DNA from 3 places in the Pediococcus pentosaceus ATCC 25745 genome. Region 3 is predicted to be linked to each of the others. Evidence: predicted binding sites of a transcription regulator. Region 3 holds the regulator's gene; each other region holds the start of a gene.
What was found. The regulator HrcA, encoded in region 3, represses chaperone genes, less so after heat shock. The targets are predictions, from matches to a motif close to TTAGCACTCNNNNNNNNNGAGTGCTAA.
Positions count from the first base shown of each region.

Region 1: a site for HrcA is predicted at 2,014-2,040, ahead of PEPE_RS02965 (ATP-dependent Clp protease ATP-binding subunit). Genes of this name have one in related genera too.
Region 2: a site for HrcA is predicted at 1,773-1,799, ahead of groES (co-chaperone GroES). Genes of this name have one in related genera too.

Region 1 is NC_008525.1:662,501-665,787, forward strand. It holds gene PEPE_RS02965 (ATP-dependent Clp protease ATP-binding subunit) at 1-1,935, opposite strand, end outside; gene PEPE_RS02970 (hypothetical protein) at 2,140-2,328, shown strand; gene PEPE_RS02975 (phosphocarrier protein HPr) at 2,474-2,740, shown strand; gene ptsP (phosphoenolpyruvate--protein phosphotransferase) at 2,740-3,287, shown strand, end outside.
Region 2 is NC_008525.1:467,923-471,209, reverse strand. It holds gene groL (chaperonin GroEL) at 1-1,422, opposite strand, end outside; gene groES (co-chaperone GroES) at 1,450-1,734, opposite strand; gene PEPE_RS02070 (CPBP family intramembrane glutamic endopeptidase) at 1,919-2,569, shown strand; gene PEPE_RS02065 (hypothetical protein) at 2,889-3,287, shown strand, end outside.
Region 3 is NC_008525.1:894,945-898,231, reverse strand. It holds gene dnaK (molecular chaperone DnaK) at 1-237, opposite strand, end outside; gene grpE (nucleotide exchange factor GrpE) at 263-835, opposite strand; gene hrcA (heat-inducible transcriptional repressor HrcA) at 846-1,886, opposite strand; gene ribF (riboflavin biosynthesis protein RibF) at 1,994-2,938, opposite strand; gene truB (tRNA pseudouridine(55) synthase TruB) at 2,942-3,287, opposite strand, start outside.

The sequences.
Region 1 (3,287 bases), 230 kb from region 3:
TAAGGCTTGGAACTCAACAATGTCGTCAAAACGGTTCAAGAATTCAGGCTTGAAGTAATTTCCCAGTTTGTCAAGGACGGAGTGGGTCTTACCTTGAGCAGCTGCTCCAAAACCAACATCAGCTTGTACGTCACCAGTTCCGGCATTAGAAGTCATAATAATGATGGTATCTTTGAAGCTTACTGTCCGACCTTGTGAATCAGTTAGACGACCATCATCCAAGATTTGCAAGAACATATGCATGACATCTGGGTGAGCTTTTTCCACTTCATCTAGGAGAACTAAGCTGTATGGATGACGACGAACTTGTTCAGTTAATTGACCCGCTTCTTCGTAACCAACGTACCCTGGAGGCGAACCGATTAATTTTGATATTGAATGAGGCTCCATGTACTCACTCATATCAAAGCGAATCATAGAATCCTTAGAACCAAACAATTGTTGCGCAAGTTGCTTAGCTAACTCAGTCTTACCAACTCCGGTAGGACCGACGAAGAGGAAGGAACCAATCGGACGACCAGTTCCGTTTAAACCAATCCGGTTACGACGAATGGCCCGAGAAATCTTATCGACAGCTTCATTTTGTCCAATGACGTGATCTTTCAAGTTTTCTGAAAGATTTTGAAGTTGTTCTTGTTCCTGCTTTTGCAAGTCACCAACTGGAATGTCAGTCTTAGTTTCGATAATCTTTTCCATATCTTCTTCAGTGACCGTTGGTTGTTCTTCGCTACTTGTTGCACCATCTTTGTTCTTTTCAAGCTTAGAAACTTGATCACGGTAGTAAGCTGCTTTTTCGTAATCTTCTGATTGAAGGGCAGCTTTCTTTTGAGCTTCCGCTTCATCAATCTTCTTTTGAATGGTTTCTGGATCAGCGATGTTAATCGTTAGATTCTTCTTAGAACCAGCTTCATCAAGGAGGTCGATGGCCTTATCAGGAAGGAAGCGATCTTGAATGTAGCGTTTTGATAATTTTACGGCTGCTTCGATTGCATCATCCGTGTAGTGAACATGATGATAATCTTCGTATTTCTTTTGAATTCCTTTTAGAATCTTAATAGCTTCTTCTTCACTAGGTTCATCGACTTGTACTGGTTGTAAACGACGGGCAAGGGCCGCATCCTTTTCAATGTCCCGGAATTCTTTAAGCGTTGTAGCACCGACTAATTGGAAGTCGCCTCGGGCAAGGGCTGGTTTAAGAACGTTACCAGCATCCATGCCGCCTTCAGCATTACCAGCGCCAACAATTTCATGGATTTCATCGATGAAGACGACCATGTCTTTGTTAGCTTGAACTTCTTTCATTAGTTGTTGCATACGTTGTTCGAATTGACCACGAATTCCAGTACCTTGAACTAGAGAAACTACGTCCAAACGCACGATTTGTTTATTAACTAGCTTTTGAGGAACAGAACCTTCCACAATCCGCTGAGCCAATCCTTCTACGACAGCAGTTTTACCAACCCCAGCTTCACCAATTAAAACTGGGTTATTTTTAGTACGACGGTTTAGAATTTCAATGACCCGTTCAATTTCGCTGTCACGACCAATCACGGGATCAATCTTACCTTGTTTAGCTAAATCAGTTAGGTTCAAGCCATACTGACTTAAAAGTGATCCGCCGTTGCCACGGTTGTTAGGATTACCACCTGAACCATTTCCACCACCTGGTTGAGTAGGGGGAACTTGTTGTCCATAGAGGTTTTCGGGTTGTCCCATATTGCCGCCTTGCATCGCACGGAAGATGTCATCTAAGTTTCCAAATCCAAATGGATCTTGTGCCATACGAGCACCTCCGTTTCTATTAATGTTATTATTTCGTTGATTTTTTAAAAGTTGATAGCAATTCTGACACAGATTAACTTCTGTACGTTGACCATTCACGTTCGTATAGAGGTGAATGCTTGCTTCGTTCTTTTGACAGTTTTGACAAAGCATCTGCTGTCTCCCTTCTTTCAAAAATGTGAAACGATAATTAGTCAAATGATGTTTGACCAATATTGACCATACCTAAATTATACACACTCTATTTCAGAGTGCAAGTAGTTTGATTTGAAAAAAAGATGGATAATTAGGTAATATTATTGTTGATAACAAAGTACTTAATGGTATAGAATAAATAGACCGAAGTGAGGTGACAACATGCGAGATTATTTACAGCTTTTGAATGATTTGAAGGATGGTTCAATCAAAGAGCTAAAGATTACTGCAGAGGAGTTCCAAGATTTCCAGCCACGTTTTATGGAATTTCCTGAAAGAAAGCAAGTAATTGGAAAAGCAGACCGTGGCGGGATTGTTGTTTATCACTTTGAACGTATCAAAGATAAATAACGGATTTATTTAAGTTTTATGTAAGGGCTTGCTTTGCAACTAATAAATTGATATTATTCTTATCAAAGGCTTATAAATAATTAGTGTACGTTCACTACTTATTTGGGTCAAAAATATATGTGTAATCAAAAGGAGATATTTTATTATGGAAAAACGCGACTTTCATGTAATTGCAGAAACAGGTATTCATGCACGTCCAGCAACATTGTTGGTACAATCAGCTAGCAAATTCAACTCAGACATTCAATTAACTTACAAAGACAAATCAGTTAACTTGAAGTCAATCATGGGTGTTATGTCACTTGGTGTTGGCCAAGGCGCAGACGTTACTATCTCAGCTGATGGTGATGACGAAGCAGACGCAATCGCAGCACTTGAAGATACAATGAAAAAGGAAGGACTATCTGACTAATGGCTGGCACATTAAAAGGTATTGCGGCCAGTGATGGGATTGCCATTGCTAAAGCATATTTGATGGTGGATCCAGATCTTTCTTTTGAAAAGAAAAACATTACTGACGTTGATGCAGAAATCAAACGCCTTCATGATGCTTTGGAAAAGTCTAAAGAAGAACTTTCACTCATCAAAGCTAAGGCTGCAGAAAACCTTGGTGCTGAAGAGGCAGAAGTTTTTGAAGCTCATTTAACCATTCTTTCTGATCCAGAATTGATTGGTAATATTGAAGACAAAATTAAAAACGACACAATTAATGCAGAAGAAGCTACTAAAGAAGTTACGGATAACTTTATTTCAATGTTTGAAGCAATGACTGATAATGCTTATATGCAAGAACGTGCCGCAGATATTCGTGACGTTACTAAACGTTTGATGAGTCACTTGTTGGGTGTGGAACTTCCTAACCCCGCTTTGATTGATTCAGAAGTCGTTATTGTTGCGCACGACTTGACTCCAAGTGATACAGCTCAATTGGATCGTCGTTACGTTAAAGGCTTTATTAC
Region 2 (3,287 bases), 430 kb from region 3:
TCCAACACCTGGCTTTTGGCCCTTAAGTTTTGTAACGATTACTGAACCTTCTTCGCCGGCATTTTCAGCAATTTGACGAACTGGTTCTTCAAGCGCACGACGTACAATGTTAACACCTGTAGCTTCATCGCCTTCAGCTTCGACGTCTTCAAGGTCTGAAATAACGTTAGCAAGTGCTGTACCACCACCAGGAACAAAACCTTCTTCAACGGCAGCTCTAGTAGCGTTTAAAGCATCTTCGATACGGTATTTCTTTTCTTTAAGTTCTGTTTCAGTAGCAGCACCAACACGGATTACTGCAACACCACCAGATAACTTAGCAAGACGTTCTTGAAGTTTTTCCTTGTCGAAGTCAGAAGTTGTTTCACTGATTTGTTGTTTGATAATTCCAACACGTTCAGCGATTTGTTCTTGGCTTCCAGCACCTTCAACGATGGTTGTATCATCTTTAGTAACTGTAACCTTGTTAGATTGACCAAGTTGTTCGATAGTAACGTCCTTCAAGTTCAAACCAAGGTCATCTGTAATTACAGTACCACCAGTTAGGATAGCAATGTCTTCCAATTGTTCCTTACGACGATCACCAAAGCCAGGAGCCTTAACTGCAACTACGTTGAAGGTTCCACGCATCTTATTCAAAACAAGTGTTGGTAGAGCTTCACCTGTAATGTCATCCGCAATAATCAATAATGAACGGCTTTGTTCAACTACTGATTGAAGAACTGGAAGAATATCTTGGATATTACCGATCTTCTTATCAGTGATTAAGATGTATGGATTATCAAGGTTAGCTTCCATCTTGTCGTTGTCAGTTACCATGTATTGTGACATGTATCCACGGTCAAATTGCATACCTTCCACAACATCCAATGTTGTGTCAACTCCACGAGATTCTTCAATGGTGATAACACCATCGTTACCAACTTTTTCCATAGCGTTAGCAATCAACTTGCCAACTTCTGGGTTAGCAGAAGAAATTGAAGCGATTTGAGCAATATCATCTTTAGTTTTTACTTCATGTGACATCTTGTGGAGAGCTTCAACTGCTTTACTTGTTGCTTTTTCAATACCGCGACGGATACCAACAGGGTTAGCACCAGCAGTAACGTTCTTCATTCCTTCATTGACGATTGCTTGAGTAAGAACCGTAGCGGTAGTTGTACCATCACCAGCAATGTCGTTGGTCTTTGAAGCAACTTCTGAAACTAACTTAGCACCCATATTTTCAAAATGATCTTCAAGTTCGATTGCCTTAGCAATTGTCACACCATCATTAGTAATTGTAGGTGAACCGTATGATTGTTCCAAGACCACATTACGGCCTTTAGGTCCAATTGTTGACTTAACGGTGTCAGCTAACTTATCTACACCCTTAAGCATTTTTGTACGTGCATCTTCTGAAAATTTAATTTCTTTAGCCATTATCAACACTCCTAAATTAAAAATTAATTATTCAACTACTGCAACTAAGTCCTTTTCATGGACAACTAAGTATTTTTTATCTTCGTATGAAACTTCAGTACCAGCATATTTGTCATATACTACTGTATCGCCAACTTTGACGTTCATTGGTACTGTTTGACCATTGTCTAAAACTGTACCGTTACCGACAGCGATAATCTTTCCAGTTTGGGACTTTTCTTTAGCATTGCTTGCAAGTACGATGCCTCCGACAGTTTGTTCTTCTTCATCTTTAGCTTCTAAAATAACGCGATCTCCTAAAGGTTTTAACACGTGAATCCCTCCAAATATAATTTACTGATAAGATTTGTTTAGCACTCGTCATCTCTAAGTGCTAACTACAATGATAACTATATCATGATTTTTTTAGATTGCAAGTATTTTTGACCTTTATTAACCAATCAAATTTAGCAATACTTTAAATATGCTATACTAGCAGGAATAAAGGAGGGTTGAGATGAAAATTTCTAAGAGTTCAATTTTAACTTTAATTACGTATTTAATAATTTTCCTTCTACCTAGCATTTTAAACGTGTTTATTAATCTGGGGGCTGGGTTTATCTGGGTTGAAACTGTCGACTACTTGGTTGGCGCACTGCTACTAATCTTTATTAGTAGTAAAACCAACGAAATCAACCATATCGAATCTAATCGTAAATCTTTTCTATATGCTATTGCTTGGGGAATCATTGGAACAGCCTTAGTAATTTTGCTGCAATTTGTGATTAGCTATATTACGATCATTTTTGGAAGTAATCCTACTTCTCAAAACACCGCAACTTTAGTGACTTTGGCTAAAACCAATCCATTTTTCATTTTAGCGATCACCGTGGGAGCTCCAATCATGGAAGAGTTGGTTTTTAGAAAAGTTTTATTTGGTAACCTCAGTGCAATGTTTGGATCTGATTCCACGCTGGGATTCACCGTCATGGCCATCATTTCTAGTCTAGCATTTGCATTTATGCACAACGATAGTCACATCTTTCTATATGCGGCCATTGGTTTGCTATTCTGTTGGTTGTACAAAAAGACCGGACGTATTCAAACTTCGATGATTGCTCATATTTTAATGAATTCGGTCGTTATTTTACCGTTAGTAATTAAATAACAAAAAGAATCATTTTAGTTTCACTAAGTATTAGTGGCTAAAAATGATTCTTTTTAATTTGTTATTTTGGACTGTCGAACTAGTTGTGGAAAATTGTAACAGCTGGCTAAGCCGTTGCGGGGGTATAAGTCTATATTTGATGATTTTGATTTAACGTGTTTAGTTTCATTTTTGTAATTTTACACCTCCTTCCAATACTTTTAAACGTTTACAACACCATTTTTATAGTGTTTAACCTCCTTTAAGGTAATGACCATATATGTTAGAATCAAGGCAGGATTATTGTGATTTACAAATAATTATGGGGGAGTGTTTTATTATGAAAAAAATTGCTTCAATTGCACTTTTAGCATTGGTTCCACTGACGCTTGCTAGCTGCGGATCTGGAAACCAAAAACCAGATTCTCAGTCTTCAAATGCTACTTCTAAAACAGAAAAGGTTAGCAAAAAGGCTAGCTCAAAAGCTAGTTCTAAGAAAGATAAAGAAGCTTCATCATCTTCAAAAGCAAGTTCTAATAGTTCATCTTCAACTAAGGATGATCAAACTTCATCAAGCGTTGCTAGCGCAAGTAGTTCTACTTCCAAAGCTTCCAATAGTGCTATTAGTTCCTCTAGTAAGTCTGAAAATAACCATAATAGCTCAAATAAAACGAGTTCTAACAACCTAAGTCGTGCAGATTTAACTGCCGCTGAACAACAAAATAATCATCAACCGTTA
Region 3 (3,287 bases):
TTTATAGCCAGCTTCACCGATGTGACGTTTGATTGAAGCAATTGTATCAGGGTTAGTGATTGCTTGACGCTTAGCAACTTCCCCAACTTGAGTTTCACCATTCTTAAAAGCAACAACTGATGGAGTTGTACGTGCTCCTTCAGGGTTTGTGATAATTTTTGGTTTGTCACCGTCCATGACAGCAACTGCAGAGTTTGTAGTACCTAAATCAATACCAATAATTTTATTACTTGCCATTGTTTAAAATCCCTCTTCCTCTTTTTTATTGAGCTACGATTACCATTGCTGGTCGTAACACTCGATCTTTTAAAATATATCCTTTTTGTAATACTTGAACAACTGTATCGGCTGGATGGTCATCATCAGCTGGCACCGTCTGAACGGCTTGATGCATATTAGGATCAAAAGCTTGTCCTTCAGCTTCAATTTCAGCAACGTGATTTTCCTTCAAAGCTTTTAACAAATCGGTTTGAACCATCTTGACCCCTTTTAAGAGTTGTTCCGAAGCAGACTCAACTGCTAGAGCGCGTTCAAGATTATCAAGTGCTGGCAAAATTGCTTTTGCAAGTTTTTGACCATCATACTTGATTAATGATGCCTGTTCTTTTTCGTTTCGGCGACGCATATTAACAATTTCAGCTTGAGCACGAATATACTTGTCTGAAAGTTCATCGCGTTCAGCTTCCACCTTTTTAATGTCATCTAAAGCCGTTGTTGCTTGAGTTTCTGTAGTTAAATCATCATTATTAGTTGATTCAACATCTGTTGACCCTTCTGTTGAAGTAGCTTCAGAAACTTCTTCTTCTTTGACTTCTTCTTTTTTCTCTTTTGCCAATTCAATCCTCCTAACTATCATCAAGGTGCTTATAATATTCGAGCATTCGATTAGACAACTGATCTCTAAATGTATCAAGTAAGCCTAATGTTTTCGAATACTGCATACTAGTTGGACCGAGAATGGCAATTAATCCCTTGCCTCGACTACCAACATCATAAGTAGCAGTGATTAAGCTAAAATCCTTTAGTAAAGCATTGCTTAATTCATCGCCAATCTTTACATCTAAGTCACTCTGATTATTTCCAAGTAATCCATCAAGTTGATCATTCTCATTAAATAGAGTCAAAAGCCCTCTAATTGAACTAACATCTACATTCTTGGAGAAATTAAGGATATTCAACTTCCCTCCAATGAAGTAACGGTCCTGTGAAGACTGCGCAACTACATTTTCGAAAATATCAATAATTCCGTCGTTACTATGCAGATAATGCTCAACAATTTTAGGAATATCTGTTTTCAGGTGATAATAAACTTGATCAAGCGTTTCGCCAATCAAGCGATCATTCATAATTCTCAAGACGCGTTCGACAGTCTCACTATTCATTCCGCGGGGGATCGAAAATTGCTGACTAGTAACGTCGCCATTACTAGAAACCAAAATCAACATCACTTGATTCCCACCAAGTGGAACCATTCGAAAACCATCTAAAGTCGCATCTTTTTGGTCAGGTTTTAACGTTAACGCTGTATAATGCGTTAAATTTGATAACATTTCAGCCGAAGTTCGAACAATGTCATCTACTTCTCTAAAATGCATCCCCAGACCCTTTTGAATCTGTTGAGCCTCACTTTGATTTAACTTCTTGGGGCTTAACAAATGATCTACGTAATACCGATATCCCATCAAAGATGGAATTCTTCCAGAAGATGAATGCATCTTTTCAATCAGACCCATCTCTTCTAGCTTAGCCATATCATTTCTAATCGTTGCCGAACTCACTTTTACTGGAAGATTATTCATCAACGTTTTTGATCCGATTGGCTGACCATTCTCAGTATACTCTCGGACAATCTCCTCTAAAATTAACAACTCACGATCTGTTAACATGAAAATCACCTCTTTTAGCACTTAGAAAGTTGGAGTGCTAAGAACACTTAATAAGATACCAGAGGTTTGTAGAAATGTCAACTATAGTCAAATTTGGTCAGACATCTTTATAACTTGTTAAAAAATTCCCTTGTATCAGCTTCATCTTGATGCAGTTGTTCGATTAAAGCATCAACCGAATCAAATTTAATTTCACCTCGTAAGCGATGGTACCATTTAACTTTAACAGTCTCTCCGTAGATAGCTTCTTTAAAATCTAAAATATTAATTTCAGTAGTAACCGGACGACCTTCCCCGAAGACTACATTTTTGCCAACGGATGCCATTCCCTTATACCATTGGCCGCCTACTTTGATTTCAACAACATAGATTCCGATCCCAGGTGTAATTTGATTTTCATTAGAAACTATATTAGCAGTTGGAAAACCGAGTTCTCTTCCACGTGCTTCTCCATGAACCACCACGCCACTCGTTTGAAAAGCGTAACCTAGATAGGCATTAGCATCATCAATATTTCCTAACGATACCATCTCACGAATCTTATCAGATCCGATCTTATCATTCTTTAAAATGATTTTAGACACTTTAATGACCTCAAATCGTCCCTGAGCTAGTGCTGGTAAAGTATCCATGTTCGCTAGTTCAGCAGGTCCAAATGTATAATCAAAACCTGCAACTACCACTTTGGCATTTAAGTCCACCATATATTGTTGAACAAAATCTTCGGGACTTAAACTACCAAATGCAGAAGTGAAATCAACAACGTAAAGTATATCAACGCCTAATTCGCGCATTAACTCTGCTTTTCGTTCTACTGAAGTTAGGTAGCTTAACGGGCTAAAGTTACGATCCTGTTCAAATACTACCGACGCATGATGGTTAAACGTCATTGCTGCCACCTTTAAATGCTGTTCTCGGGCCTTTTGGCAAGCTTGCTTAATAACTGCTTGGTGTCCACGATGAACACCGTCAAAGAAACCTAAAGCTAGTGCTACAGGTTCTGCTGGAATTATTTTTTTTGAATATGGATGATGTATTCTTACTATTTGCATTTTCTATCTCACCAACAACATTTTTTTAGGAATATAGTTTTGACGATTTGTATCATACTGATATAACGCCTGAATATTCCCATTATATTTTAAAGCTATGATTTCATCAGTTTGCGGACGATTCAAAAATCCTCCATTTTTAACAATTTCCCATTCAACATCTGAAATTGTAATTGTATTAAAGTTATCCAAGGCCCGATCTAAAGGTTGAATAACCGTCGATAAACGATCTTCATCTCGTGCTTGTTCTAAGTCGGATAACGTCAGGCATTCCTCAATTTTGAATCCCCCACTAGCCAAGCGACTTAAATCAGACATCACCGCTGGTAATCCAAAATGACGACCAAAA